4 regions of the Streptomyces sp. NPDC006624 genome follow, and region 4 is predicted to be linked to each of the others. Evidence: riboswitches for the same ligand, from Rfam matches in the RefSeq annotation. Region 4 holds a riboswitch; each other region holds the start of a gene.
What was found. Region 4 has a riboswitch for cobalamin ahead of ABZY20_RS36860 (ABC transporter substrate-binding protein). Riboswitches for the same ligand answer to the same signal wherever they lie in the genome.
Positions count from the first base shown of each region.

Region 1: linked by a shared signal. The riboswitch ahead of ABZY20_RS08375 (energy-coupling factor ABC transporter permease) and the one ahead of ABZY20_RS36860 (ABC transporter substrate-binding protein) in region 4 are both predicted to bind cobalamin.
Region 2: linked by a shared signal. The riboswitch ahead of ABZY20_RS00580 (prenyltransferase/squalene oxidase repeat-containing protein) and the one ahead of ABZY20_RS36860 (ABC transporter substrate-binding protein) in region 4 are both predicted to bind cobalamin.
Region 3: linked by a shared signal. The riboswitch ahead of ABZY20_RS11010 ((2Fe-2S) ferredoxin domain-containing protein) and the one ahead of ABZY20_RS36860 (ABC transporter substrate-binding protein) in region 4 are both predicted to bind cobalamin.

Region 1 covers NZ_JBEXOM010000003.1:440,197-447,389, reverse strand. The annotation lists gene ABZY20_RS08385 (MFS transporter) at 1-42, shown strand, start outside; gene ABZY20_RS08380 (serine/threonine-protein kinase) at 271-1,674, shown strand; cobalamin riboswitch at 1,753-1,938, shown strand; gene ABZY20_RS08375 (energy-coupling factor ABC transporter permease) at 1,968-2,669, shown strand; gene ABZY20_RS08370 (energy-coupling factor ABC transporter substrate-binding protein) at 2,666-3,034, shown strand; gene cbiQ (cobalt ECF transporter T component CbiQ) at 3,041-3,790, shown strand; gene ABZY20_RS08360 (ATP-binding cassette domain-containing protein) at 3,787-4,641, shown strand; gene ABZY20_RS08355 (alpha/beta hydrolase) at 4,930-5,733, shown strand; gene ABZY20_RS08350 (SpoIIE family protein phosphatase) at 5,733-7,097, shown strand; gene ABZY20_RS08345 (STAS domain-containing protein) at 7,097-7,193, shown strand, end outside.
Region 2 covers NZ_JBEXOM010000001.1:120,411-127,603, reverse strand. The annotation lists gene ABZY20_RS00600 (hypothetical protein) at 415-969, opposite strand; gene ABZY20_RS00595 (DUF5753 domain-containing protein) at 1,197-2,102, shown strand; gene ABZY20_RS00590 (SAM-dependent methyltransferase) at 2,107-2,922, opposite strand; gene ABZY20_RS00585 (hypothetical protein) at 2,959-3,138, opposite strand; cobalamin riboswitch at 3,231-3,369, shown strand; gene ABZY20_RS00580 (prenyltransferase/squalene oxidase repeat-containing protein) at 3,482-4,696, shown strand; gene ABZY20_RS00575 (SCO2322 family protein) at 4,693-5,340, shown strand; gene ABZY20_RS00570 (energy-coupling factor transporter transmembrane component T) at 5,360-6,457, shown strand; gene ABZY20_RS00565 (ATP-binding cassette domain-containing protein) at 6,454-7,193, shown strand, end outside.
Region 3 covers NZ_JBEXOM010000005.1:38,049-45,241, forward strand. The annotation lists gene ABZY20_RS10990 (hypothetical protein) at 1-350, opposite strand, end outside; gene ABZY20_RS10995 (VWA domain-containing protein) at 350-1,615, opposite strand; gene ABZY20_RS11000 (IucA/IucC family siderophore biosynthesis protein) at 1,701-3,194, opposite strand; gene ABZY20_RS11005 (IucA/IucC family protein) at 3,334-4,851, shown strand; cobalamin riboswitch at 4,877-5,004, shown strand; gene ABZY20_RS11010 ((2Fe-2S) ferredoxin domain-containing protein) at 5,068-5,439, shown strand; gene ABZY20_RS11015 (universal stress protein) at 5,434-5,853, opposite strand; gene ABZY20_RS11020 (APC family permease) at 5,859-7,193, opposite strand, start outside.
Region 4 covers NZ_JBEXOM010000042.1:4,660-11,852, forward strand. The annotation lists gene ABZY20_RS36830 (XRE family transcriptional regulator) at 1-467, shown strand, start outside; gene ABZY20_RS36835 (YbaK/EbsC family protein) at 511-1,068, shown strand; gene ABZY20_RS36840 (cation diffusion facilitator family transporter) at 1,089-2,165, opposite strand; gene ABZY20_RS36845 (metalloregulator ArsR/SmtB family transcription factor) at 2,229-2,588, shown strand; gene ABZY20_RS36850 (4-hydroxybenzoate 3-monooxygenase) at 2,600-3,823, opposite strand; gene ABZY20_RS36855 (CoA-binding protein) at 3,882-4,289, opposite strand; cobalamin riboswitch at 4,387-4,577, shown strand; gene ABZY20_RS36860 (ABC transporter substrate-binding protein) at 4,648-5,664, shown strand; gene ABZY20_RS36865 (iron chelate uptake ABC transporter family permease subunit) at 5,736-6,728, shown strand; gene ABZY20_RS36870 (ABC transporter ATP-binding protein) at 6,725-7,193, shown strand, end outside.

The DNA of each region.
Region 1 (7,193 bases), on a different contig from region 4:
CTGCTGCCACGCGCGCAGAAGGAGACGGCAACGGCGGCCTAGCCACGCCCCGGCCGGGGAGGCGCGGCGCCGGACGCGCCCCGGCACCCCCGCGACCTGCGAGGCCTTCGCTCCGGGATGTCCCGGAGCGTACGGTTCGGGACATCGGTCGGGACAGGAGCGGTCATCCGGCGCCAGTATCCTGGGTCGGCTGCGGCACCCCCACCAATCCCCGTGCGACCACGGAGAGTTCGGGCTGCGGCGAGTTCCCCGAGCATGAGACGAGGACGTGTGCTGCTAGCGGGCCGCTACCGGCTGGACGAGGAGATCGGGCGCGGTGGAATGGGAGAGGTGTGGCGTGCGTACGACGAGACGCTCGCCCGAGCGGTGGCGGTCAAGCTGCTGCTGCCCCAGGACACCGACGCCACGGCGGCTTCCCGCTTCCGTCTGGAAGCCCAGACCGCCGGAAGTCTCAACCACCCGAACGTCGTCGGTGTGCTGGACTTCGGCGAGTACGACAACCGGCTGTACCTGGTGATGGAGCTGGTCGAGGGCGACAGCCTCGCCCGGGTGCTGACCACCTCCGGGGCGCTTCCCGCCGAGCGGGTGGCGGTGCTGGCCGCCCAGGCGGCCGCGGGGCTCGCCGCCGCGCACGCGCGCGGCATCGTCCACCGTGACGTCAAACCGGCGAACCTGCTGCTGGACGCCCACGGCACCCTGAAGATCGGTGACTTCGGCATCGCGCGGTTCCTCGACGACCCCGGAGCGGCCCTCACCGCGACCGGGCAGATCGTCGGCACGGGCCTCTACCTGGCGCCGGAGCGTGCCCTGGGCAAGCCCGCGGGCCCCGCCTCCGACATGTACTCCCTGGGGTGCGTGCTCTACCAGTTGCTCAGCGGCCGGCCACCGTTCGACGCCGACAGCGCCGTGGCGCTGCTCCACCAGCACCTCGACTCCGCCCCCGTGCCGCCGCGCGAGCTGGGAGTCGCCCAGCTGCCGCCGGCCTTCGAGAACTACCTGCTCGGGCTGCTCGCCAAGCAGCCCGAGGACCGGCCCACGGCCCAGCAGGCCGCCGAGTGGTTCGCGGGCGGCGCCTGGCGGGGTCTGCCCGAGCCGCTGCCGGAGGCCACGGCCCCGGTCCGCTCCCCCGGGCCGGCCACGTACGCGCCCGGCGAGACGAGCAATCCGGTCACCTACGCGCTGCCCACCGGGCCGCGTACGGCGCGGGGCGGGCGGGGCCGCCGCTCGGCGCCGCGCGGCGGCCCCGGCAACCGGCCGCGGGTGGCCGCCGGCGCCGGCGCGGCGGCGCTCTTCCTCGCCGCGATGTTCCTCGGCATGCTGTGGTTCTCACCGGACGACACCTCGACGGAGGGCACGGAACCCGACCCGTCCCCGTCCGCGAGCGGCCCCGCCGCGCCCGCGGCCGAACAGGGCGCCGAGAGTGCCGAGTCCGCCGGGCCCGTCACCTCCGGCCCCGGCGGCGCCGCGGCGCCCGAGGCCGGCACAGTGGCCGATGTCACCCCGTCCCCCGCGGCACCCGCACCACCGGCCTCCGCCGCCCCGGCGTCCGCCCCCGCGACCCCGGCGCAGGAGACGGCCGGCAGCCCTCAGGAGCAGGCGGACGCACCGCAACCCCCGCAGGATCAGCGGCCCGGGGGCCAGGGGGACGGCGAGGACGACGAGGGTGACGACTGAGCGCGCTTGCGCCGGTGTGCGAGCGGACGCCCCCTCACGCGCCCCCTGGGGCGGCTTGTCATCGCCCTTACCCCGGCCTTATTGTCACCAGGCCTTGGTGAACGGGAAATCCGGTGTGATGCCGGTGCGGCCCTCGCCACTGTGAATCGGGAAGTCCGGCTCCAGCCCTCACGGGCAGCCACTGGGTCCTCGTGACCCGGGAAGGCGGAGTTCGGGCGGTGGTACCCGTCAGCCAGGAGACCGGCCAAGGCGCGTCAACCATCCACGAGGTGCTGGAGAGGGTCTGCTGAGCCATGCACATTGCCGAGGGTTTCCTGCCTCCGGCGCACGCGGTCGCCTGGGGCGCCGCGTCGGCGCCGTTCGTCGTCCACGGGGTCCGGTCACTCACCCGTGAAGTCCGCGAGCACCCCGAGAGCACTCTGCTCCTCGGTGCCTCCGGCGCCTTCACGTTCGTCCTGTCCGCGCTGAAACTGCCGTCCGTGACCGGCAGTTGCTCCCACCCCACCGGAACCGGCCTGGGGGCGATCCTGTTCCGGCCGCCCGTCATGGCGGTGCTCGGCACCATCACGCTGCTCTTCCAGGCGCTGCTGCTCGCGCACGGCGGGCTCACCACGCTCGGCGCCAACGTCTTCTCCATGGCGATCGTCGGGCCCTGGGCCGGGTACGCGGTCTACAAGCTGCTCCGGCGCTACGACGTGCCGTTGATGGCGGCCGTGTTCTGCGGGGCGTTCGTCGCCGACCTGTCCACCTACTGCGTCACCAGCGTGCAGCTGGCGCTCGCCTTCCCCGACCCGGGCAGCGGGTTCTGGGGCGCGCTCGGGAAGTTCGGGTCCATCTTCGCCGTCACCCAGATCCCGCTCGCGGTGAGCGAGGGTCTGCTGACGGTGCTCGTGATGCGGCTGCTGGTGCAGTCCAGCAAGGGCGAACTGACCCGGCTGGGCGTCCTCGTCGCCGGCAAGCGGTCCCGTACGGAGACCGAGGCGGTGGCCCGATGAAGCGGAACACGAAGATCAACCTGGTGCTGCTGTTCGTCGTGGCCGCGCTCGCCGTGCTGCCGCTGGCGCTCGGACTCGGCGACCACAAGAAGGAACCGTTCACGGGCGCCGACGGCGAGGCCGAGGCGGCGATCACCGAGATCGAGCCGGACTACGAGCCGTGGTTCTCACCGCTGTACGAGCCGCCGTCCGGGGAGATCGAGTCGGCGCTGTTCTCCCTGCAGGCGGCCCTCGGCACCGGTTTCCTCGCCTACTACTTCGGGCTGCACCGGGGACGGCGGCAGGGCGAGCAGCGGGCGCTGGAGCGGCACACCGGGAGCGTGCCCGCGGACGCCGGCGGTCCGTCCGCCGCCGGGCAGGACTGAGCGCGCGTGCTGCCGATCGACGCGGCGGCGCACAGCAGCCGCTGGCGCCGCCGCCACCCCGTGGACAAGGCCGTGCTCGGACTCGGCCTCACCCTGCTGGCGATCTCGCTGCCGCCCTGGCCGGGCGCGGCCCTGGTGCTCCTGACGGCGCTGGTCCTGCTGCTGGGGCCGGCCGGGGTGCCCGGGCGGCGGCTGTGGCGTGCCTACCGGGTGCCGCTGGGCTTCTGCGTGACCGGTGCGGTCACGCTGCTCGTCCAGGTCGGCGGGCCGGGGGGTTTCGTCTCCCTCGCCCCCGACGGGCCGGTCCGGGCCGGGGAGTTGCTGCTGCGCACCTCGGCGGCGTCCCTCGGCGTGCTGCTGTTCGCCTTCACCACGCCCATGTCCGACCTGCTGCCGCGTCTGGTGCGGGCCGGAGTACCCGCGCCGGTCGTCGACGTGGCGCTCGTGACGTACCGGATGAGCTTCCTGCTGCTGGACTCCGTGCGGCGTATCCGGGAAGCGCAGGCCGCCCGGCTCGGTCACACCGGCCGGGCCGCGGAGTGGCGTTCCCTGGCCGGGCTCGGCGCCACCGCGTTCGTCCGGGCCTTCGACCGGGCGGCGCGCCTGCAGTCGGGGCTCGCCGGGCGCGGCTACGACGGCACCCTGCGGGTCCTGGTGCCCGAGGCCCGGGTCTCCGCCCGCTTCACCGCCGCCAGCGGGGCGCTGCTCGCCGCGCTGGCCGCCCTCACCCTCGTCCTGGAAAGGCCGCCGGCATGAGCGAGCCCGCCCTCGTCGCCCTGCGGGGCGCCTCCTTCGCCTACGAGGACGGCCCGGCCGTGCTCAGCGGCCTCGACTTCGACGTCCGCGAGGGGCGCGCGCTCGCGCTGCTCGGCCGCAACGGCAGCGGCAAGACCACGCTGATGCGGCTGCTCAGCGGCGGGCTGAAACCGCACCAGGGCCGGCTGACGGTCGCCGGGCAGCCGGTGACGTACGACCGCAAGGGCCTGACGCGGCTGCGCACGACCGTCCAGCTGGTGGTGCAGGACCCCGACGACCAGCTGTTCGCGGCGTCCGTCGAGCAGGACGTGTCGTTCGGGCCGCTCAACCTCGGTCTGGACGACGCGCAGGTCAGGGCCCGGGTGGCCGAGGCGCTCGCCGCCCTCGACATCACCGCCCTGGCCGGCCGGCCCACCCACCTGCTCTCCTACGGCCAGCGCAAACGCACCGCCATCGCGGGCGCCGTCGCCATGCGGCCGCGCGTACTCATCCTCGACGAACCGACCGCCGGACTCGACCCCGACGGCCAGGAACGGCTGCTCACCACGCTCGACGGGCTGCGCGCGGGCGGCACCACCGTGGTCATGGCCACCCACGACGTCGACCTGGCCCTGGGCTGGGCGGACGACGCGGCGCTGCTCACCCCGTCCGGCGTCCGCACCGGCCCCGCGTCCACGGTCCTGGCCCGCACCGACCTGCTCCACGAGGCCGGACTGCGACTGCCGTGGGGCGCGGCGGCGGCGGAACTCCTGCGCGTGCAGGGGCTGTTGCCGGTTGAGGAGCCGGGACCGCGCACGCCGGAGGAGCTGCTGGCCGTGGCGGCGGACCGGCTCGGCACACCGGGAAGCTGACGCCGCTCGCACGCCCCCCGGCCGCGCCGGCGCCGGGGGTCGTGTGACCCGGACCGGTGGTAGCACCTCGACGATCCCCGGCGCCCGCCGACCGGGCGCCCGTCGTCGCCGGGCCCGCGCCCGGGTGGCACGCCCCGGCCCGCCTCGGCGGGCCGGGCCCGCGCCTTCCCGTGTACCTGGGCTGAGCGCGGCCGCGCGGAGGACGGCGGTGCCCGGAGGCCGGGCGGCGGGACCGTGCGGTGCCGCCCGCCGTCGTGGGGTGCCCGGCGAGGTGGGAGCATGGTCGGTATGGACATCCGCCGCAGGAACAACGTGCAGCTCGCCGGCCCCGACGGCGCGCCGGTGCTGGTCCTGGCGCACGGGTTCGGCTGCGACCAGAACATGTGGCGGCTGGTGGTGCCCGCCCTGGCGGAGCGGTACCGCGTGGTGCTCTTCGACTACGTCGGCTGCGGCGGCTCGGACCTGTCCGCCTGGACCGAGGAGCGCTACTCCTCGCTGCAGGGCTTCGCCGATGACGTCGTCGACGTCTGCGAGGAGCTGGACCTGCGCTCAGCGGTGTTCGTGGGTCACTCGGTCAGCGCCATGGTCGGGGTGCTGGCGGCGCGGGCCGCGCCGGAGCGGATCGGGGCGCTCGTGATGGTGGCGCCCTCGCCCCGCTACATCGACGACGAGGGCTACCGCGGCGGCTTCAGCACGGAGGACATCGACGAGCTGCTGTCCTCGCTGGAGGCGAACTACCTGGGCTGGTCGTCCGTCATGGCGCCGGTGATCATGGGCAACCCGGAGCGCCCGGAGCTGGGCCGGGAGCTGACGAACAGCTTCTGCGCGACCGACCCCGACATCGCCCGGGTCTTCGCCCGTACGACCTTCCTGTCCGACAGCCGCGAGGAGCTCAAGGGCGTGACCGTGCCCACGCTGGTGCTGGAGTGCGAGCAGGACGCCATCGCGCCCCGCGAGGTCGGTGCCTACGTGCACGCGGCGATCCCGTCCTCCCGCCTGGTGACGCTCGCCGCCACCGGGCACTGCCCGCAGCTGAGCGCGCCGCAGGCCACGAGCGCGGCGATCCTCGGGTTCCTCGGGACCCTGACGTGATGTGCCGGCCGGGCGGCGTGCCCGAACCCGCCGGTACAGGGGACGAGGCGAGCATGGACGCGGCCTTCACGGCACTGCTCGAGGACGGCGCGGACGAGCTGTACGAGTCGGCGCCGTGCGGCTACCTGTCCACGCTGATGGACGGCACCGTCGCCAAGATCAACAACACCCTGCTGGACTGGCTCGGCCTGGACCGCGCGGCCGTGGTGGGCCGCAAGCACTTCACGGATCTGCTGACCGTGGGCGGGAGGCTGTATCACGAGACGCACTTCGCCCCGCTGCTGCGCATGCAGGGCGAGCTGCGCGGCATCGCCCTGGAGATGCGGTGCGAGGACGGCGCCCGGCTGCCGGTGCTGGTCTCCGCCGTGGTCAAGTACGGCACCGAGGGCGAGCCCCTGCTGATCCGCACCACCGTCTTCGACGCCTCCGACCGCCGCGCCTACGAGGAGGAGCTGCTGCGCCGCCGCCAGGAGGCCGAGCGGGCCCGGGCGGAGGCGGAACAGCTGCGGGCCGCGGCGGACGAGGCCCGGCGGCAGGCCGAGGCGGACCGGTCGAGGCTGGCCGCCGCGCTCACCGTCCTGCAGCGCTCCCTGGTGCCGGACTCACTGCCCGCGGTGCCGGGGCTGGAGACGGCCGTGCACTACCACACGGCCGCGCCGGACCTGCTCGGCGGCGACTTCTACGACCTGTTCCCCGCCGCCGGGAACCGCTGGGCGTTCTTCCTCGGTGACGTGTGCGGCAAGGGCCCCCAGGCCGCGGCCCTCACCTCGCTGACCCGCTACACCCTGCGGGCGGCGGCGCACCACGACCCGGATCCGGCCTCGGCCCTGGCCACGCTGAACGCCGTGCTGCACGAGCGGTACACGGCCGGCGGCGACCCCCGCTACTGCACGTGTGTCTTCGGGATCGTCGAGCCGGGCGGTGAGCACGGGCCGACGGTGGTGAGGCTGGCCTCCGGCGGTCATCCGCCGGCGCTCGTGCTGCGGGCCGGCGGACGGGCCGAGTACCTGCCCACGCCGGGCGGCATGCTCGTCGGTGTGGTGCCGGGCGCGCCGATGGGCACCGCCGAGACGGTCCTGGCCCCCGGCGACACGATGGTGCTGTACACCGACGGACTCACCGAGGCGCGTGCCGGAGCCGGGCGTGACGACCTGCTCGGCGAGGACGCCCTGCTCGCCTTCGCCGCGGGCCGCGCACCCGCCTCCCCCGGCGAGGTGATCGGCGCGCTCACCGGACTGCTGGAGAGCTTCGGCGACGGGCTGAACGACGACACCGCCCTGCTGGCCCTGGGTGTCCCCGCGGCCCCGTCCCGGCCCCGTGCCGGCTCCCGTTCACGTTCACGTTCCGCGACGAGCCGCTCCTGATGAACCCGCTGACCGTCGACCACCACGACACCGCGAGCGGCCCCGTCCTGCGCGTGGCCGGGGACCTGGACTTCGACCGGGCGCCCGAGCTGCGCC
Region 2 (7,193 bases), on a different contig from region 4:
GCGACGGCGACGGCGCGCAAAAGGCGACGGCACGAAGGCGACCGCACAGAGACGACCTACGAGACGGGTTCCCTTCGCCGGCATGGTCCGGATCAGGTTATGGGGGTCGCCTTCCAGCCGCCGGACCTCTCGGTCCGCCGTCCTTCCGGCCTCTCAGCCCTACCGTCGCAGTCGGCACCAGCGGAAGCCGAAGCCTCCTGCCGGAGTCGGCCACTCCGGTCGGACTCCCTCACTCGTCCCGTAGGCCTACTTCCAGGGTAGAACCCTCGGCCGGGAACGGAACCCCCGAAACCATGATTTTTCGGTTGCCGGGACGCCCGACCCGGGCCACATTCCCCGGCCGGCCGCACTCCCGGCCGGCCACACTCCCGGCCACGTCACATACGTGGCCGTCCGGGGCCGGGGGGGGACCGCTCACTGGCGCGACAGGAGGCCCGACGGGACCGTCGCGTCCCTGGCCTTGTCCCCCGCGGGGAGCTGACCGGCGTAACCGGCCTCGGTCCACACGAACTTCTTGAACTGCTCCGGCGTGAGCGCTCCCCGCCACGGGACGCCGTCCGGGCAGAACACCGAGACGCAGCCGGAGCAGTAGTGCGCCGGCCGCCACAGGCTCTCCGCGCGCGGGGCGCCCGCCTCGGCCGCGGCCTTCTCCCGCCCGTCGCCGCGCACGACCACGAAGGTGCCGACGAGGCACAGCAGAGCCAGCGCCGCGCCGCCGGCCAGGTACAGCGGGTCGCCCTGCCGCAGGCCCGCGTAGCCGAGGGCGATGCCCAGGCCGGTCAGCACCACGCCCTCCGCGAAGTGCAGGCAGCCGTCGCCGGCCTTGTCCGGTCCCGGCGCCAGCCGTCCGTACAGGTCGTCCCGCATCGCGCCCTTGCCGGTCCGCGCGAGCTCGACGGGCCGGGTCTCCACCCCGCCGCAGCCCGGGCACACCACCCCCGCCGGCCCTCCGGCCCCCTCGGAATCCACGGCGGCGACCCTATCGGCGCCCTGCCGGGCACGTGATCGGCGCCCTGCCGGGCACGTGCGCGGCGGCGGTCCGCCGACAGGCACCGTCCCGCGTCCTCACGCATCCCTCACCGTGCCTCCGGCGGACCCACACCCGCAGACGAACGCGCTTGCTGCACAAGGCACTTGACGCCGACAAGCGCCCCCTAGGATGGTCGGACGCAACGCTCGCACCGGGAGAGACGCCCATGGGCACCGAAGAGACCGCATTCCTCGCGACGGGCAGCGGTGTCCTGGACGGCCGGTCCGCCGGGCCCCTGGTGCCGCGACTGGTACTGGGCGCGCGGCTGCGGCGGCTGCGTGAGGAGCGGGGCATCGACCGCGTGGACGCGGGACACGTCATCCGCTCCTCCTCGTCCAAGATCAGCCGCATGGAGGCCGGGCGCCACGGGTTCAAACTCCGGGACGTCGCCGACCTGCTCACCCTCTACGGCGTCACGGACCAGGCCGAACGGGCCACCCTGCTGGCGCTGGCCGAGCAGGCCAACGCCCCCGCCTGGTGGCGGTACTACAGCGACGTGGTGCCCGCCTGGATGCAGACCTTCCTCGCGGCGGAGCAGGCGGCCAGCGTCGTCCGCTGCTACCAGGTCCAGCGCGTGCCCGGACTGCTCCAGACGCCCGACTACGCCCGCGCCTCCCTGCGGGTGAGCCACCCCGACGCGAGCCCGGCGGAGATCGAGCGGCGGGTCGCGCTGCGGATGACCCGCCAGCGCATCCTGCACCGGCAGCCGGCGACCCGGGTGTGGGCGGTGCTCGACGAGACGGCGCTGCGCCGCCCGGTGGGCGGGATCCGTGTGATGCGCGCCCAGTTGCGGCATCTCATCGAGCTGTGCCGGCTGCCGCAGGTCACGGTGCAGATCCTGCCGTTCCGCAGCGGCGGGCACGCGGCCGAGGGCGGTCCGGTCACCATCCTGCGCCTGCCGGGCGGGCACCTGCCCGACATGGTCTACCTGGAGAAGCTGACCTGCGCCCTCTACCCCGACAAGCCCGCCGAGATCGAGCGCTACTGGGACGCGATGAACCGGCTGGTGGTCGAAGCCGAGTCGCCCGACGAGACTCCGACCATCCTGCACCGCGTCCTGCAGGAGACCTGACGGCTCAGCCCTTGCGGGCGACCCCGCCGTACTGGTGCACCTCGGCCGGCAGCCCCAGCGCCTCCGCGTCCGGGCGCCAGCGCGAGCAGGACGTCACCCCGGGCTCGAGCAGCTCCAGGCCGTCGAAGTAGCGGGCGATCTGCTCCGGGCTGCGCAGGATGTACGGGATCGAACCGCCGTCGTTGTACTGGGCGATGGCCCGGACGTAGTCCTCGCTGGTGTCGGTGGAGTCGTACTGCACGAGGAAGCTGCCGGGGGGCAGGGCGTCCACCAGCGCGCGGACGATCGAGCGCGCCTCGTCATGGTCCTCGATGTGGCCGAGGATGCCCATGAGCATGAGGGCGACGGGCTTGCCGAAGTCCAGGGTCCTGCCGGCCTCGCGGACGATGGTGGCCGGTTCGCGCAGGTCGGCGTCGACGTAGTTGGTGACGCCCTCCGGGGTGCTGGTGAGCAGGGCGCGGGCGTGGGCCAGCACGAGCGGGTCGTTGTCGACGTAGACGATCCGGCTCTCGGGGGCCACCCTCTGGGCGATCTGGTGGGTGTTGTCCACGTTGGGCAGGCCGGTGCCGATGTCCAGGAACTGGCGGATGCCCTCCTCCTCGGCCAGGTGGCGCACCGCCCGGGCGAGGAAGTAGCGGGCGGCGCGGGCTCCGGTCTCGATCCCGGGGAAGACCGAGCGGAACGCGTCACCGGCCACCCGGTCGACCTCGTAGTTGTCCTTGCCGCCGAGCCAGTAGTTCCAGATCCGGGCCGAGTGCGGCACCGAGGTGTCGATCTTGGGGAACGGCTCGCGCTCGGGGTGGTGCACCTGATCGGTCATGGACGCTCCTGGAGACGGCGGTCGGGACGGCCCACGTTAGCCGGTCCGCCCGGATACGACGATCAACTCCTGTGTGGTGCGCAGGAGTTCGACTTCCTGCCGGCTCACCGCCGGGTTGCGGGCCTGCCGCGGGAAGGGCTCGTCCAGGGCGGGCCCGACGAAGGGCGCGGTCCCGGCGAGGGCTGGGCCGGGCACGGTGCGGGCACGGCCGGGCACGGTGCGGGCGGTGCGGGCCCCCACCCCGGAGCGGGGCCCGCCCCAGGCGCCGCCCCCCCCCGCTCCCCCCACGCCCCTCGGCCGGATTTTGACGTGCGGGTACAGTAGGCGCGTCGTCATCACACCCGTACGGGGGAAAGCCGGTGCAATTCCGGCGCTGACCCGCAACCGTGAACCGCACCCGCCGAGGGGCGGTGAGCCGGATCGCCCCGCACGGTTCGTGACCGGCTCACGTGCCCGGCAGGTCCGCCGGTGCACGGCACCGTCGAGGTATACGGAGCCGAGCCGCCCGGGGGTGCCCCGTGCTGCCCGGCTCCCCCACAGGGAGAGGCACCCGCCGATCATGAACGTCCGCAGCAGCGCCGCGGCCCTGGCCGCCGTCGCCGTGATCGGCGCCGCCGCACCGGCCGCCGCCGATCCGTCCCCGTCGCCGTCCCGGGCCCTGCCCTCGGCCCTCTACGGCTCGACCGACCCGCAGTACGACGGCGTGTGGCGGCAGTCGCTCGCGCTGCTGGCGCAGGACACGGTGGGGGTGAGGCCGGCGGAGAAGTCCGTGCGGTGGCTGGTGCGCCAGCAGTGCGCGGACGGCGGGTTCGCCGCCTACCGCGCCGACCCGGCCGCCGCGTGCGACGCGAAGACGATGCCCGACACCAACGCCACCTCCGCCGCGGTGCAGGCCCTCGCCGCGCTCGGCGGCCACGACGACGTCACCGCCAAGGCCGTCGGCTGGCTGAAGTCCGTCCAGAACGACGACGGCGGCTGGGGCTACGCGCCCGGCGGCGCCAGCGACACGAACTCCACGTCGATCGTCGTCGGCGCCCTCGCCGCCGCGGGCGAGAAGCCGGACCGGGTCGAGAAGGACGGCAGGTCGCCCTTCGACGCCCTGCTGAAGCTCGCGCTGCCCTGCGACGGGGACGGCGGCGGCGCGTTCGCGTTCCAGCCGGACAAGAAGGGCGAGCTCACGGCCAACGCGGACGCCACGGCCGCCGGTGTGCTGGGCGCGCTGGGCCGGGGCATGGTGGTCGAGCCGGGCGGGAAGTCCGGCGCCACCTGCGCGAAGCCGGGCACGCCGGAGCAGGCGGCGGGCAACGGGGCGGCGTACCTCAGCGCCGCGCTCGCCGAGGAGGACGACCACCTGATGTCCGCCCTGGCCGGGGCCGAGCCCCAGCCGGACTTCGGCAACACCGCCGACGCGGTCGTCGCGCTCGCGGCGCACGGCGCCACCGCGCAGGCGGAGAAGTCCGTGCGGTGGCTGGAGAAGAACGCCGCGGACTGGGCCGCCCGCAGCGGTCCCGCCGCCTACGCCCAGCTGATCTTCGCCGCCCACGCGACCGGCACGGACCCCCGCGACTTCGGCGGCGCGGACCTCGTGAAGCGGCTGAACGGGACGGGCCCGGCCCCGCAGGCCGCCGCAGCGGACACGGCGGAGGCGAAGAAGGACGACGAGAAGGACTCGGGCTCCCCGTTCGGCGTGTGGTGGTACGTCGGCGTCTGCCTCGTCGCGGGCGTCGGCATCGGGTTCCTGTTCAGCGGCCGCAGGAAGCAGCAGCAACTGTGATCCGCCGGGCCGTTCTCCTGCTCCTGGCCTCGCTCCTGCTCCTCGCGGGGGCGGGCCAGGCCCAGGCCGCCGGTTACCGCTACTGGTCGTTCTGGGAGCGCGACGGCGACCGCTGGGTCTACGCCACCCAGGGCCCCGGCACGACCCGCCCTTCCGACGGCGACGTGCAGGGCTTCCGCTTCGCGGTCAGCGAGGACACGGCGGACGCGGCCCGGCCGCGCCCCGCCGCGGACTTCGACGCGATCTGCGCGAGGACGCCGTCGCGGGACGGTGCCAAGCGCGTGGCGCTGGTCATCGACTTCGGCACGCGGCGGGACGCGGCCCGGGGCGAGACCCCGCCGCCCGCCCGGACGGCCTGCGCCCGCGTCGCCCCGGACGCGACGACGGCGGACGCGCTGGCCGCGGTGGCGAAGCCGCTGCGCTACGACACCAACGCCCTGCTGTGCGCGATCGCGGGCTACCCGGAGCAGGGCTGCGGCGAACAGCTCTCCGGCGAGGAGACCCCGAAGGCGGACACGGCGCACGAGGAGTCTTCCGGGGACGACGGCCCGTCCGTGGGACTGGTGGCGGGCGTCGCCGTGGTGGTGCTGCTGGGCGGCGCCGCGATATGGCAGGTGCGACGGCGTGCCCGTGGACAGTCCTAGCCGCGCCCCGCAGCGCCGGGTGGCGGACGCCGCCCGGCCCCGGCGCCCGCACCGGGCGCCCGTGCACCCCGGTGCCTGGTGGCTGTGGTCCCTCGCCCTGGGCACCGCGGCCACCCGCACCACCAATCCCCTCCTGCTCGCACTGCTGATCGCGGTCTCCGCCTACGTCGTGGCCACCTGCCGCCCCTCGGCGCCCTGGTCCCGCTCGTACGGCGCCTTCGTCAAGCTCGCGCTGGCCGTGCTGCTCGTCCGCCTGGTGTTCGCGACGGTGCTCGGCTCGCCCATCCCCGGCACGCACGTCCTGATCACCCTGCCGGAGATCGGTCTGCCCGCCTGGGCCCAGGGCATCCGTCTCGGCGGCGAGGTCACCGCGGAGGCGCTCACCTTCGCCCTGTACGACGGCCTGAAACTGGCCACGCTCCTCATCTGCGTCGGCGCCGCGAACGCCCTCGCCAACCCCTCCCGTCTCCTCAAGTCCCTGCCGGGGGCGCTGTACGAGATGGGGGTGGCGGTGGTCGTCGCGCTCACCTTCGCCCCGAACCTGATCGCCGACGTCCAGCGCCTGCGCGCCGCCCGGCGGCTGCGCGGCCGTCCGGACAAGGGCGTCCGCGGTCTGCTGCACGTGGGCCTGCCGGTCCTGGAGGGCGCCCTGGAACGGTCCGTCTCCCTCGCCGCCGCGATGGACGCCCGGGGCTACGGCCGGACCGCGCGGGTGCCCGCCGCCGTCCGCCGCACCACCGCCGCCCTCACCCTCGGCGGCCTGCTCGGCGTCTGCGCGGGGACGTACGGACTGCTCACCGCCGAGGGCGCCGCGTACGGCATGCCGGTCCTGCTGCTCGGCGTGGCGGCCGCCCTGGCGGGTCTCCGGCTCGGCGGGCGCCGCTCCCTGCGCACCCGCTACCGCCCCGACCGCTGGGACGCGCGCGCCTGGCTGATCGTGGGCTCCGGGGTGGCGGTCGCGGCACTGCTCGCCCTGGCCGCGGCCCGTGACCCCGCGGCCCTGCACCCGGGCGTGGTCCCGCTGGTCGCCCCCGCCCTCCCCCTCTGGCCCGCGGCGGCCGTACTCCTCGGCCTGCTGCCCGCGTTCGCCGCCCCCGACTCCGAGGAGCCGTCGTGATCCGCTTCGAGAACGTCTCCGTGACGTACGACGGGGCCGCCGAACCCACCGTGCGGGGCGTCGACTTCGAGGTCCCCGAAGGTGAACTCGTCCTGCTCGCCGGCCCGTCCGGGGTCGGCAAGTCGACCGTCCTGGGCGCGGTCAGCGGGCTCGTGCCGCACTTCACCGGCGGCACCCTGCGCGGCCGGGTCACGGTGGCCGGGCGCGGCACCCGGACCCACAAGCCGCGCGAACTCGCCGACGTCGTGGGCACGGTCGGCCAGGACCCGCTGGCGCACTTCGTCACGGACACGGTGGAGGACGAACTCGCCTACGGCATGGAGTCGCTGGGGCTCGCCCCGGACGTGATGCGCCGCCGGGTGGAGGAGACGCTCGACCTGCTGGGCCTGGCGGACCTGCGGCGGCGGTCCATCGCCACGCTCTCCGGCGGGCAGCGGCAGCGCGTCGCGATCGGCTCGGTCCTCACCCCGCACCCGAGCGTCCTCGTGCTGGACGAGCCGACCTCGGCGCTCGACCCGGCCGCCGCCGAGGAGGTGCTGGCGGTCCTGCAGCGGCTCGTGCACGACCTCGGCACGACGGTCTTCCTGGCCGAGCACCGCCTGGAACGCGTCATCCAGTACGCCGACCAGGTCGTCCTGCTGCCGGGCCGGGGCGCGCCCCCGGTGCTGGGGCCCCCGGCCGAGGTGATGGCCGTGTCCCCGGTGTACCCGCCGGTGGTGGACCTGGGCCGCCTGGC
Region 3 (7,193 bases), on a different contig from region 4:
GTGCGCGTCTGCGCCCCGTACCGGCAGGCCTGGCGGCGGCGCAGGCCGTCGTAGACGTCGACCTGCCAGGTCTGGGAGGCGTGCGTGTCCGGCAGCCGCACCGTCGCCCGGACTGTGGGGCGCTGACCGGTGTCGGCCGGGAACGACCAGTACAGGTAGTCGCCGGTGGAGCCGCGCGCCGTCGCCCGCTGCCCCTGCTCGAACTCCGTCGCCGTCCGGAACGACGTACCCGCCCGGGTGGGGGCCGCGGCGCCGTCCTCCGACGGGCTCGGCGAGGCGTCCGCGGCGGCCGGGCCGGCCGACAGCCCCAGGGTCAGCAGCGCGGCGCCCAGCACACGTGTCACTCGCATCAGTTGGTCCTCCAGACCGCGACCCGCCAGCGCGACAGCCAGCCCCAGACGAGACCGGCGAGGAAGCCGGTGAGGATCAGCACGCCGAGCAGCCACCAGCCGCGGCCGAGACCGAAGGCGGCCACGTCGCCCGCCTCGTCGGGGCCGTCCACGACGTCGACCGTCAGCTCCAGCGGCAGACCCGGCGTGCTCTTGACGCCGGACGCCGCCGAGAAGGAGTGCGTCACGCCCAGGCAGACGGCCTCGGCGGGCGCGTCCTCCTCGTCGCTCGCGGCCTTCGGATAGCGCAGGCCCGCCGAGATCACGTCGGTACGGCCGGTGCCCGCCGCCTCGCCGCGCACGATCTCCCGGCCCTTGAGCGTCACGGCCCGCAGCAGCACCCCGTAGGCCGGGTTCACCGCCCGGTCCGCCGCCACGCTCACCGAGGCGCGCAGCTCCTGGCCCGGCCGCACGTCCACCCGGTACCAGCGCTGCTGCCCGAACTCCTCCCGGTCGCTGTACAGCCCGGACTTCAGCACCGGCGCCTGCGCGCACGCGGCGGCCCCCTCGGCCGCCACCGGCGTCACCACCGGATCGGCCGCCCGGTCCACCAACTCGTTGACCCGGTCGGTGAGTTCGTCCTGGTGCTCGACCGAGGCGTAGGTGCCGCCGGTGGCCTCGGCGATGCAGCTCAGCTGCCGGCTCAGCTTCGCGGTGGGCACCAGCCCCAGCGTGTCGATGGTCAGGCCGATGCCCTTGGCGGCGATCTCGCGGGCGACCTCGCACGGGTCGAGCGGGGCGCAGGTGTCCTCGCCGTCGCTGATCAGCACGATGCGCTTGGAGCCGTCGCCGCCCTCCAGGTCGCCGGCCGCCTTCAGCAGGGCCGGGCCGATCGGCGTCCAGCCGGTCGGGGTGAGCGTGGCGACGGCCGTCTTGGCCTCGGTGCGGTCCAGCGGGCCGACCGGGTAGAGCTGGGCGGTGTCCTTGCAGCCCGTCTTCCGGTCGTCCCCGGCGTAGTCGGCGCCGAGGGTGCGGATGCCGAGCTCGACCTCCTCGGGCGTCGCGTCGAGCACCTCGTTGAACGCCTGCTTCGCCGCGGCCATCCGCGAGCGGCCGTCGATGTCCCGCGCCCGCATCGAGCCGCTCACGTCGAGGACGAGATCGACCTTGGGGGCGTCCTGGCCCGTGGGTTCGCCGGCGGCCGCTCCGGCCGGGAAGGCGATCCCGGCCGTCAACGCGGCGAGCAGGGCACAGACCCCTGCCGCCAGCCGTGTTCTTGTGATCATCGCCGGATCCTATGGAGTGCCGGCACCCGGCTCCAAAACGTGACCGGGGGCAAGGCGCCGGGCGCCCGGCGCGCGAACCGTCGCTTCAGCACAGGGGGTTGGGCAGCCGCGCCCACTGGTCCCCGGGCGTGTGCGGCGAGAGCCGCATCAGCGTCAGCGCCTTCGCGGGCAGCGGCTCGGTGCGCAGCGCGGTGAGGTCGGGGGAGGGCGGCAGGTCCCGTACGGCCGTCTGCAGCGCCGCCGCGAGTGCCCCGCCCGATCCGGCCGCCCCGGCCAGGGCCCCGGCCACGAGCGAGCCGAACAGCTTGCGGCGCAGGGCGTCCTCGTCGTCCGTCACCATGCGGGCGGGCAGCTCGGGCACCGCGATGCCGTGGCGGGCCAGGCGGGCCGGGCTGACCCGGATGTCGGCCAGATCGCGGTAGACCAGCCGCACCGGCTCGCCCGCCGCCGACAGCACCACCAGGAGGTTCTGGCCGTGCGCCTCCAGCGCCACCCCCAGCTCCAGCAGCCGCAGGCCCACGGCCAGGGTGAGACGCGCGAAGCCGGCCAGCCACCCGGGGGAGCCCGGCAGCCCGGTGGTCGCCAGCGCCGCCACCGGCAGCACCCGCTCGCCGCCGCCCGCGTACTCCTGGGGCGACTGCCGCAGCACGGCCGCGAAGTCGGGGGAACCGGCCGCCGCCGCGCCCAGGGTGCGGGTGACGTGCAGCAGACCGTCCGCGCGCGCCGCGGGCACCGCGGCGAAGTCCGACAGCAGCGCGGACGCGGCGACCGACGGCAGCGAGATGTCCCGCACCGAGGACGTCAGCCGGGCGCTGAGCGAGGTCTTCACATGCGGTCCGCCGGGCAGGGCGAGGGTCCGCAGCGACATCAGCGGATGGGCGACGCGCCGCTCCTCGCACGAGCGCTTCAGCACGTGCGCCGCCTGCCACGGATGCACCGGCAGCACCAGGTGCCGCCCGTCCCGAAGGGCAGCGGGCCACTCGCCCGTCACCAGGCACTCCCGCGCCCGCACCGGCACCAGCCCCAGCTCCACGAGCGGCCGGTGCTCGGGCCCGTAGGCGAGCTGCTCGGCCACCGAGAAACCGGGCCGTGACCGGCACGTCGGGTGGAACGGATGCCCGTCGACGACCCGCTGCTCCCACTCCCAGTCGCGGTCCGGCCAGGTGTCCCGCACGCCCTCCTGTCCCGCCCGCGACAGGGCCAGCGAGGCGACGCTGTGCCCGAGTTCACCGGCGAAGGACGCGGAGTGGGGTACGGCGAGACCGGTCACGAGCCGGGCCGGATCGTCGTAGTCCGTCTCATCGAGCCGTACGACGGTGACGTAGGCGCCGGTCGCGTACGGATCCGGCCGCGGGCCGTGCAGCCGCCGGCCGTCCCGCAGGTGCAGGGTCAGGCCGTCCCCGCCCTGCTCGCGGCGGGTCACCCAGGGCAGCGGATCGTGGGCGAGACCGCGCCACAGCCGCGACAGCACGGCCGCCCGGGCGCCGGGCAGTGCGGCCTCGTACCGCGGCAGCAGGGCGGGCCGTACGACGGCCAGCTCGTCGGCGACCTCGGCCTCGGCGCTGGGGGGACGGTGCACGGGCGGGCTCCTCGGGTACGAATAGGGCGTCACTGCGGGACGACGACGACCGACATACTGATCATCTCCGCCCGGCAGTCCGGGAATCCGGGACCACAGGAACACAGGAACGCAGGGAAAAGTGGATCGCGTGGACCTCATGCCCCCGCCCGCCGGCTCCGGACGCGGCGAACCCGGCCCAGGCGAACCCCCGGCCGCCGTCGCTCCCGCGGACGCGTACGCCGCCGTGCCGCTGCTGAACTGCCTGCTGCGGGAGGTCGCCCGGCCGGTGCGGGAGACGGGCGGCCACCGCATCCACCACCTGCCCGGCACCGGCCGCCTGCTCCGGGTCCGCGGGACGCGACGGCCCGCTGATCCGGAGGTCCGGCTGCCCGGCGGCTGGCAGCGGCTCGACCACACCGCGCTGGTCGAGCTCGTCGCCGAGGAACTGCGCCGGCACACCGGGCTGTCCAACCACGAACTGCCCGCCGAGATGACCGACAGCCGGGACGCCGTCGCCGCGCTGCTCGACGCCCGCGCCGGCGCCACCCCGCCCGACGGCCTCTACGCGCGCTCCGAGCAGTGCCTGCTCACCGGCCACACCCACCACCCGGCCCCCAAGGCCCGCGGCGGCGGCCCCGCGGCGGACTGGCTGCCGTACGCGCCCGAGGCCCACGCCCGCTTCCCGCTCACCCTGCTCGGGCTGCGCGAGGACACCGTCGTCGAGGAGGGCGACACCTCCCCGCTCGACGCCCTCGGCACCGCCCCGCCCGGCTACCGGCTGCTCCCGGCCCACCCCTGGCAATTGGAACTGGCCGCCGGGGAGCTCGGCGCCGCCTTCGCGGACGGCCGGCTGATCCGGCTCGGCACGACCGCCCCCGGCACCTGGCCGACGGCGGCGATCCGCACCGTCCGCACGCCCGGACACGACCTCTTTCTGAAGTTCAGCCTGGACGTGCGCATCACCAACGACATCCGCCGGCTCTGGCGTCACGACCTGCTGGCCCTGCGCCGCACGGACGCCGCCGTGTGCGCCGCCCTCGAAGGGTTCGACGGACCCCCGGCCTGGCTCAGCGACCGCGGCTACCGCACCGCCGGCTTCGCCTTCGAGGCCCTGGCCGTCCTCGTCCGCGACGGCTTCGGCGGCCGTCTGCTGCCCGGCGCGACCCCGCTGCTGGCCGCCGGTCTCGTCGAGGGCTTCGACGGCAACCCGCTCGACCGCGTCACCGACCCGGACGCCTGGTGGCAGGCCTACCTCGCCCGGGCGGTGCCCCCGGCCCTGGCGGCCTTCGCGCACGGCGTCGTCGTCGAGGCGCACCTGCAGAACACCCTGGTCGCCGTGGACGCCGACGGCATGCCGGTACAGGTGCTGTACCGGGACGCCGAGGGCGTGAAGCTGCTGCGGGACGTGGGACGCGCGGCCGGCTGGGAGCGGCTCGTGTACTGCCTGGTCGTCAACCACCTCACCGAGATCGCCGGCGCCCTCGCCGAACGCCACGGCGGGTTCGACCCCTGGCCCGCCGCCCGCCGCGCCCTCGCCCGCCACGACCTGCCGGAGACCGGCGCCCTGCTCACCTCGCCCACTCTCCCCGCCAAGACGAACCTGCTGCTGCGCTGGACGGGCGCGGACGGCGCCGACGCCCGCTACCTGCCGCTGCCCAACCCGCTCATGGAATGATGGCCGCCGAACAGGGCGACGGCGGAACGAGGAAGCCGGTGTGAATCCGGCGCGGTCCCGCCACTGTGATCGGCGAGCCGGTCCCGAACAGGCCACTGCCCGCACAGGGGTGGGAAGGCCGGGAGCGGCGTCGACCCGAGAGCCAGGAGACTCACGCGGTCGCCTCCTCGACGAACCACCGGGGCGGATCTCCCCGGGGAGAGGGAAGGTGCGGCCATGTCCGCGACACCGTCCGGAGCGCTTCCGTGCCGCGTCGTCGTCTGCCGGGACTGCTGCTGCGGCAGCCCCAAGGTCACCGGCGTCGACCACGCCGCCCAGACCGAACGCCTGCGCGCGGCGGCGCCGGTGCGGGTCACCGACTGCCTCGACGTCTGCGACCAGGCCAACGTCGTCGTCGTCCAGCCGTCCGCCGCGGGCCGGGCCGCCGGTGGCCGGCCGGTGTGGCTGGGGCAGGTCAACGACCGGGAGGCGACGGAGGACGTCGTCTCCTGGGTCCGGGCCGGAGGCCCCGGCGTGGCGCCCCTGCCGGAGATTCTGGGCCTCTACGTCTTCACCCCTCTCGCGAGGCGCGGCACCGACGGCTCATGACCCGGCCGCCGGCACGCACAGCACCGGCACCCTCGACAGGCGCAGCAGCTCGTGCGGCGTCGAGCCGGGCGGCGCCGGGCGCACCGGGCTCTCGCCCCATGTGCCCACGACGATGACCCTGCCCCCGTGGCGTGCCGCCGCGTCGGTCAGGGCCCGGGCGGGCGGCTCGTCGACGAGTTCGGCGACGGTGGGCACACCGGCCTCGCCGGCGACCCGGACCGCGTGGGCGAGCGCGGCGTTCCCGGCCTCGCGCACGGCCTCGTGCCGGGCGCCGTGCTCCTCTCCCGGCACACCGGGGGCGGCGCCGCCGTGGACGATCACCAGCGGTTCGCCGTACGCGGCCGCCACCTCGATGGCGACGCGCAGGGCGCGCCGGGCGCCGGGGGACTCGTCGTAGCCGAGGACGACCGACATCTTCATCACTCCTTGCGGGGAACGAGGCGGGGGTCGACCACTCCGGGCCGTTCCGACCAGAACGCGGGGGCCCGCAGGCGCCGCACCACCATCAGCACCACGCCCGTGAGGAAGACGGCGAGGCCCATGACGAGCGGTGGACCGACCCCCAGCCAGGAGACTCCGCTGTAGGAGTTGTCCGGGTCGGCCATGTCCGCCACGGACTCCGCCAGCAGCCATGCCAGCAGCCCGGCACCGGCCAGCGGGCCGAGGCCGATCAGCAGGAAGTTCCGGACGCCGCTGGTCAGTTCGCGGCGGTAGTACACCGCGCAGGCGATCCCCGTGAGCGCGTAGTAGAACGCGATCAGCAGGGACAGCGCGGTGAGGGAGTCGAAGAGGGCGTTCTCGCTGAGGTTGTACAGCGTGAGGTACCAGGCGACGGCGATGCCGGCGACCCACCAGGTGCTCACGTCGGGGGTGCGGAAGCGCGGGTGGATGTGGCCGAAGCGGCCGGGCAGCGCGTGCCGGCGCGCCATGGACAGCGCCGTGCGCGACGCGGGGATGATCGTCGTCTGGGTGGAGGCCAGCGCGGAGGTCGAGACCGCCAGCAGCACGACCCAGTCCCAGTCGCCCATCGCCTCCTTCGCGAGCTGCGCGAAGAGGAACTCCTCCTCCGCCGCGTTCTCCGCCAGGTAGTCCGTCCCGGCGTAGGCCACGACCGCGTAGGCGACCGCCACGTAGGTCACCAGCAGCAGCACCGTCGACCACACGGCCGCCATGCCGGGCGCGGTGGCGGAGTCCTCGGTCTCCTCGGTGAGGTTGACCGCCGACTCCCAGCCCCAGTAGATGAACACGCCCAGCAGCAGGGACGAGGTCAGGGGCGCCCCGCCGGCACCGAACGGGTCCAGCCACGCGAGCCTCGGCTCGGTCGGGCCGAGCGTGCCGGTGCCGGCGTAGACGCGGTACAGGGCCACCACGGCGAAGGCCAGCAGGCAGGCGACCTGCGCCAGGATGAGGACGTCCTGCACCCGGGCCGACACCTCGGTGCCGATCACGCAGACGGCCGTCATCACCAGGATGAGCAGCACCGTCAGCACCTGGCGCACCGCGTCGTTCGCGGCCCACCCGTCCAGTCCGGCGGAGAGCAGGAAGAAGGTCACCGCGACGTCCGCCAGCGACCCGACCACCAGGACCCCGGTCATCGTGATGGCCCAGCCGCCGAGCCAGCCCGCCCACGGCCCCATGGCCCGGGTGACCCACGAGAAGGTCGTACCGCAGTCCTGGTCGGCCCTGTTGAGGTGGTAGAACGCCGAGGCGATCAGCAGCATCGGCACGAACGACGCGAGCATGACCCCGGGGGC
Region 4 (7,193 bases):
GCCGGGGCATGCTCATCCAGATCGAGCAGGCCCGCACCAACCCCAGCCTCGGCACCGTCGTCAAGATCGGCGACGCGCTCGGCGTCAGCATCACCACCCTGCTCGAACACGAGCAGAGCCCGAAGGTCCGCGTCGTCCCCGCCGAGCAGGCCGTACGGCTCTGGCACACCGACGCCGGCAGCTACAACCGGCTGCTCGCGGGCACCGAGGCACCCGGCCCGCTGGAGATGTGGGACTGGCGGCTGATGCCCGGTGAGAGCAGCCCCTCGGACCCGCACCCCGCCGGCACCACCGAACTGCTCCACGTCACGGCCGGGGAGCTGACGCTCACCGTCGACGGCGTCGAGCACCGCGTACCGGCGGGCGCCAGCGTCCACTTCGAGGCGAGCGTCCCGCACACCTACGGCAACAGCGGTGACGTGCCGATGGAGATGGTCATGGCCGTGTCGGTGCCGCCCGTGTCCTGAGACGCCCGGGCCGGAAGCGGTCCGCCGTTGTTAGCGTGCGGCCATGCGCGCACCCATCGGACACTTCGACGACGCCCGGCCGGCCCCCGACTGCCTCGGCGAACTCACCCGCCCGGTCGCCGACGCCGTACGCCACTGGCGGGGCGGCGTCCCCGCCGAGCAGATCGTCTACGTGGACACCGACCCGGAGTGGGCCGACACCGCCACCTTCGTCGAGCACTACGGACAGGACCTGCTGGAGCGGTCCGCCAACTGCGTGGTGGTCGCGGGAAAGCGCGGCGGCGGGACCACACTCGCCGCGTGCGTCGTGCTGTCCACCACCCGGGTCGACGTCAACAACGCCGTGCGCCGCCGGCTCGGCGCCCGCAAGGCCTCGTTCGCCCCCATGGACACCGCGACCGGCGAGACCGGCATGGAGTACGGCGGCATCACCCCGCTCGGCCTGCCGGACGGCTGGCCCGTGCTGGTGGACGCCGCCGTGGTCGACCTGCCGTACGTCCTCGTCGGCAGCGGACGCCGGCGCGGCAAGCTGCTGGTCCCCGGCAAGGCCTTCGCGGAACTTCCGGGCGCGGTGGTGCTGGAGGGGCTCGGCATCGCCTGACGAAGATCGCGGACGGGTCCTCACGCCGCCGTGTGGTGCGCCAGCGCCAGATGGGGATCGGCCTCCCCGGGCACCGGCTCCGGGTCGGCGTGCACCAGGGCCGCGGTCAGCCGCGGTACGGCGTGCAGCAGCGCGTGCTCGGCGTCGACGGCGATGCGGTGGGCCTCGCGCACCGTCACGTCGCCGTCCACCACCACCGCCACCTCGGCGCGCAGCCGGTGCCCGATCCAGCGCAGCCGCAGCTCGCCCACCGCGCGCACCCCCGGAACCTCCGCCAGCGCCCGCTCCGCCCGGTCCACGAGGTCCGGGTCCACGGCGTCCAGCACGCGCCGGAACACCTCGCGCGCGGCGTCCCGCAGCACCAGCAGGATCGCCGCCGTGATCGCCAGGCCCACGACCGGGTCGGCCAGGTGCAGGCCGAGGGCCGAGCCACCGGCGCCCAGCAGCACGGCCAGGGACGTGAACCCGTCGGTGCGGGCGTGCAGTCCGTCGGCGACCAAGGCCGCCGAACCGATCGCGCGGCCGACGCGGATGCGGTAGCGGGCCACCCACTCGTTGCCCGCGAAACCCACCAGCGCGGCCACGGCCACGGCGGGGACGTGCGCGACGGGACGCGGGTCGAGGAGGCGGTCGAGCGCCGTCCATCCCGCGAAGGCGGCGGAGGCGGCGATCGTCAGGACGATCACCAGACCCGCCAGGTCCTCGGCCCGCCCGTAGCCGTAGGTGAAGCGGCGGGTGGCCGCCCGGCGCCCCAGGACGAAGGCGATGCCCAGCGGCACCGCGGTCAGCGCGTCGGCGGTGTTGTGGACGGTGTCCCCGAGCAGCGCCACCGAGCCGGAGGCGGCCACCACGAACGCCTGCGCGAGCGCCGTCACGCCGAGCACCGCGAGCGAGACCCACAGCGCCCGCATCCCGCGGGCCGAGGACTCCAGGGCGGAGTCGACCTTGTCGGCCGTCTCGTGGGAGTGCGGGGTGAGGAGGTGGCCCATCCGGTGGCGGAGCCCTCGCATGCCCGCGTGCCCGTGCCTGTGCTCCTGCCCGTGCCCGTGCCTGTGCTCCTGCCCGTGGGGGTGGGTGTGCTCGTGCGGGTCGCTCACAGGGATCCCCTTCCGGTGTGCGCGGGAGTGGACGTACCCCCGCCGTGGCGCCATTATGTGCGTATGAGCGCACGCATGCACCTGTCATCTGCGCACGATGCGCATCCGCGCAGTCCCGGCGAGGAGCAGTTCGCGCTCGCCGCCGAGCTGCTCGCCCTGCTCGGGGACCGGACGCGGCTCGCCCTGCTGCACGCGCTGACCGGGGGAGAGGCCGACGTCACGACGCTGACGGAGGCCTGCGGGGCGGCGCGGCCGGCCGTCAGCCAGCACCTGGCGCGGCTGCGCCTCGCGGGCCTGGTGGACACCCGCAGGGACGGCCGCAGGGTGGTCTACTCACTGCGCGACGGCCATCTGCGCCGGCTCCTGGACGAGGCGCTGAACGTGGCCGACCACCGGCTCAGCGACCGTCCCCCGCACGACTGAGCAGGGCGGGCTCAGTAGCGCGCCGCCGTCCCCAGGTACTGCTCGGCGAAGGCGGCGGCCGCCGTGCGCGACGTGAACAGGCGCCGCAGCCGGGCCTGCGCGGTGCCCGCGCGGAACGGGTCGCCCGCCGCCGTGCCGTGGTACACCTCGGACAGCCACTGCGAGAACTCCTGGTAGTCCCACACCCGCCGCAGGCACGCCTGCGCGTAGCCGGCGAGGCCGCCGTCGTCACCCGTGGTCAGGTGGGCGGCCAGGGCGTCGCCGAGCAGGAAGGCGTCGTGCAGGGCGAGGTTCATGCCCTTGGCGGCGATCGGCGCGACCAGGTGGGCGGCGTCACCGGCGAGGAAGAGCCTGCCGTGCACCATCGGCTCGACCACGTAGTCGTGCATGTCCAGCACGCGCTTCTCGATCAGCCGACCCTCCGTCAGCGGCGCCGCCCCGGCCGCCCCGAGCCGTTCCCGCAGCTCGGCCCAGACCCGTTCGTGCGGCCAGTTCTCCGGGTCGTCTCCCGGCGGGCACTGCAGGTAGTAGCGGGTCACCTGCGGGCTGCGGGGCATCTGCCCGGCGAAGCCGCGCGCATGGCAGCCGAACAGCACGCAGTCGGCGGACGGCGGCGCCTCCGCGAGCAGGGCCAGCCAGCCGATGCCGTAGTCGTGCCGCGCGATGCGCGCCCGCTCCGGCGGCAGGGAGGCCCGGGTCACCCCGCGCGCCCCGTCACAGCCCGCGACGAAGTCGCACTCCACGACCTGCCGTTCACCCGTGCCGGGGCAGCGGTACGACACGGACGGCCGGTCGGTGTCCAGGTCGTGGAGCCGCACGTCCCGGACCCCGAAGCGGATGTCGCCGCCGCGTACGTCGGCGTACTCGCGCACCAGGTCCGTCACCAGCAACGGCTGCGGGTAGACGAAGTGGTGGCTGCCCGTCAGCTCGCCGTACGCGAACCGGTAGCGCTCCCCGTCGAAGCGGAACTCGCACGCGGAGTGCAGCTCCGCGCGGTCCAGCAGGTTCCGGGCCAGGCCCCGCTTCTCCAGGCCGCGCACGGCCCACTCCTCGATGACCCCGGCGCGGGGCCGCCGCTCGATGAACTCCCGGGTCTCCGTCTCCAGCACCAGGCAGTCCACCGAGGCCGCCCGCAGGATGTTGCCGACCGTCAGACCGGCGGGGCCGGCGCCCACGACGACGACCGGGAAACGCTGCGGGGCACCGGAGTTCGCGGACGCGGAGGCACGGGTCATGCGCTCATTATGGAGGCGGCGGCGCGTGCGCGGGCGGTGCCGGCTACCGGGCGCGGCGCTACGGGAGCCGGGGGATCTCGATCGCCGGGCAGCGGTCCATCACCATCTCCAGGCCGGCCGCGCGGGCCCGCTCGTACGCCGCCTCGTCGACGACGCCGAGCTGGAACCAGAGTCCCTTCGCGCCCTTGGCGACGGCCTCGTCGGCGACCGCACCGGCCAGGTCGCTGTTCACGAACACGTCCACGACGTCCACGTCGAAGGGGATGTCCGCGAGGCTCGCGTACCCCTGCTCGCCGTGCACCGTCTCCGCCTTCGGGTGCACGGGCACGACCCGCTTGCCGAAGCGCTGGAGTACGGCCGCGACGCCGTACGCCGCGCGCTGCCGGTTCGACGACAGGCCCACCACCGCCCAGGTGTCGCCCAGCTCGGTGAGGATCCTGCGGACCGTTGCCTCGTCGCCGTACACCGGAACCTCCTGGGAAAGTCGTGGAATCGCCGTCCGCCACAAAGCGGTCGTCCGGACAACCCCGCACGGCGCGCGGTGATTCCCCGGAACCCCTCCGTGATAGCTTGCCGAGGCCAGTCGAACCCATGTACGTGGGTCAGGGAATCCGGTGGGAATCCGGAACTGACGCGCAGCGGTGAGGGGGACGGGCGGGGCCTCGGCCACTGGACGGTTCGTGTGACGTCCGGGAAGGCGCCCCGTACCGGACGAACCCGAGTCCGAAGACCTGCTGGCGGCCCCCGCGGCCGGAGCGCGGCGGGGGAGCACCGTACGACCGGGCTCCGCGACCGAGCCCTCGACGCCTGAGGACGAATTCCCCGTGCCCCTCATCCGACCCGTCCGCGCCGCCGTGCTGCTCACGGCCGGCTCCCTGCTCCTGACCGGCTGCGGCGGCACCGCCGCCCCCGCCGCCGGGGCCACCGCCACCCTCGCCAACTGCGGCCACGAGGTCCGCGTGCCCGCCCCGCCCCGGCGCGCCGTCTCCCTCAACCAGGGCACCACCGAGATCCTGCTCTCCCTCGGCCTCGCCGACCGCCTCGCGGGCACGGCCACCTGGACCGACCCCGTGATGAAGGGGCTGGAGAAGGCCAACGCGAAGGTGCCGCGGATCGCCGACGACAACCCCTCCTTCGAGCGGGTCCTGGACGAGGAGCCCGACTTCGTCGCCGCCTCATTCGTCTCCACCCTCGGCAAGGGCGGCGTCGCCACCCGCGAGCAGTTCGACAAGCTCGGCGTCCCCACCTACGTCTCCCCGTCCGACTGCGCCGGCAAGGACAACTCCACGGGCGGCGACGGCTCCCGCGCCGAGGCCCTCGGCATCGACACCGTCTACGGCGAAGTACGCGACCTGGCCACCGTGTTCGGGGTGGAACAGCGCGGAGAGGAACTCGTCGCCTCGCTCCGGCAGCGCATGCGGAAGGCCACCGCCGGCCTGGACGCCTCCGACGTCACCCTCCTGTACTGGTTCGCCAACTCCGAGTCGCCCTACATGGCGGGCTGCTGCGGAGCGCCCGGCATCATCACCCGGGCCGTCGGCGCGCGGAACGTCTTCGACGACACCCACGACGAGTGGCCGCAGATCAACTGGGAGACGGTCGCCGACCGCGACCCGGACGTCCTCGTCATCGGCGACCTGACCCGCAGGTCGCAGACCGCCGAGTCGGCCGCGAAGAAGATCGCCTTCCTGGAGTCCAACCGGGTCACCCGCACCATGGACGCGGTCCGGCACAAGCGGTACGTGCTGCTCAGCGGGCAGGCCATGAACCCGACCATCCGCACGGTCGAGGGCGTGGAGGAAGTCGCCGCCGGACTGCGCGAGTTCGGGCTGGTGAAGTGACCGCCCGGGAGCTGACCGCGGCGGATGAGGAAGCGGCCGGGGCGCGCACCCGGCGCGGGGCCGGGCTCGCTCTGGGCACGGCCGGGGCCGTCGCCCTCGCCGCCTCCGTCGCGGTGGCCATCACCATCGGCCCCGCCGACATCCGGGTCGCCGACGTGTGGTCCGTCGTCGCCGCGCACCTCGGCCTCGGCGGCTCGGAGCTGACGCCGATCCGGGACGGCATCGTCTGGCAGTTGCGGCTGCCGCGCACGCTGCTCGCGGCCGTGTGCGGGGCCGGGCTCGCCGTGTGCGGGGCGGTGATGCAGTCCCTGCTGCGCAATCCGCTCGCCGATCCGTTCGTGCTCGGGGTGTCCTCGGGCGCCTCCACCGGCGCCGTCGTCGTGGTGGTGCTGGGCGTCGGAGGCGGGGCCTTACCGGTGTCCGCGGGCGCGTTCGCGGGGGCCCTCGTGTCCTTCGCCCTGGTGCTGCTGCTCAGCCACACCCTCGGGGGCACCACCGACCGGGTGGTCCTCGCCGGGGTCGCCGCCATGCAGCTCTTCTCCGCGCTCACCTCCTTCGTCGTGATGACCTCCGCCGACGCCGAGACCACCCGGGGCGTGCTGTTCTGGCTCCTCGGCTCGCTCGGCGGCGCGGGCTGGACCGACGTGTGGCTGTGCCTGGCCGTGCTGGCCGTGGCGCTGGTGGTGTGCCTGGCGTACGCCCGTACCCTCGACGCCTTCGCCTTCGGGCAGGACGCGGCCGCCGCGCTCGGGGTGGCGGTGGCCCGCACCCGCCTGGTGCTGCTGTGCGTCACCGCGCTGCTCACGGCCGCGCTGGTCAGCTCCGCCGGGGCGATCGGCTTCGTGGGGCTGGTCCTGCCGCACGCCGCCCGGGCCCTGGCCGGTCCCGGCCACGCCCGGCTGCTGCCGGTCACGGCCCTGGCCGGCGCGGTGTTCCTGGTGTGGGTGGACACCCTCGCCCGGACGGCCCTGGAACCGCAGGAGATCCCGGTGGGCGTCATGACGTCGCTGATCGGGGTGCCGGCCTTCGTGGCGGTGCTGTACCGGACGCGGAGGGTGCGGTGAGCGGGGCGGGGGCGGCCGCGGGCGGGGACGGGCTGCGGGCCGACCGGGTCTCCCGGCGCACCGACGGGCGCCTCGTCCTGGACGACGTCGTCCTCGCGCCCGAGACCGGCTCCACCGTCGGGGTCCTCGGCCCGAACGGCTCCGGCAAGTCCACGCTGCTGCGGCTGCTGGCCGGGCTGCTCGCACCGACCGCCGGAGTCGTCACCCTCGACGGCAGCCCGCTCGCCGGCCTGCCCCGCAGGACCGTCGCCCGCCGGCTCGCCGTGGTCGAGCAACAGGTCGACACACAGGTCGAGCTGACGGTGCTGGACGTCGTACGGCTGGGCCGCGTCCCGCACCGGCGGGCCTGGACGCCCGCCTCGGCGGACGATGACCGCGCCGTGCGCGCCGCCCTGGAGCGCACCGGTCTCGCCGACCGGGCCGGGCAGCGCTGGCACACCCTGTCGGGCGGTGAGCGCCAGCGCG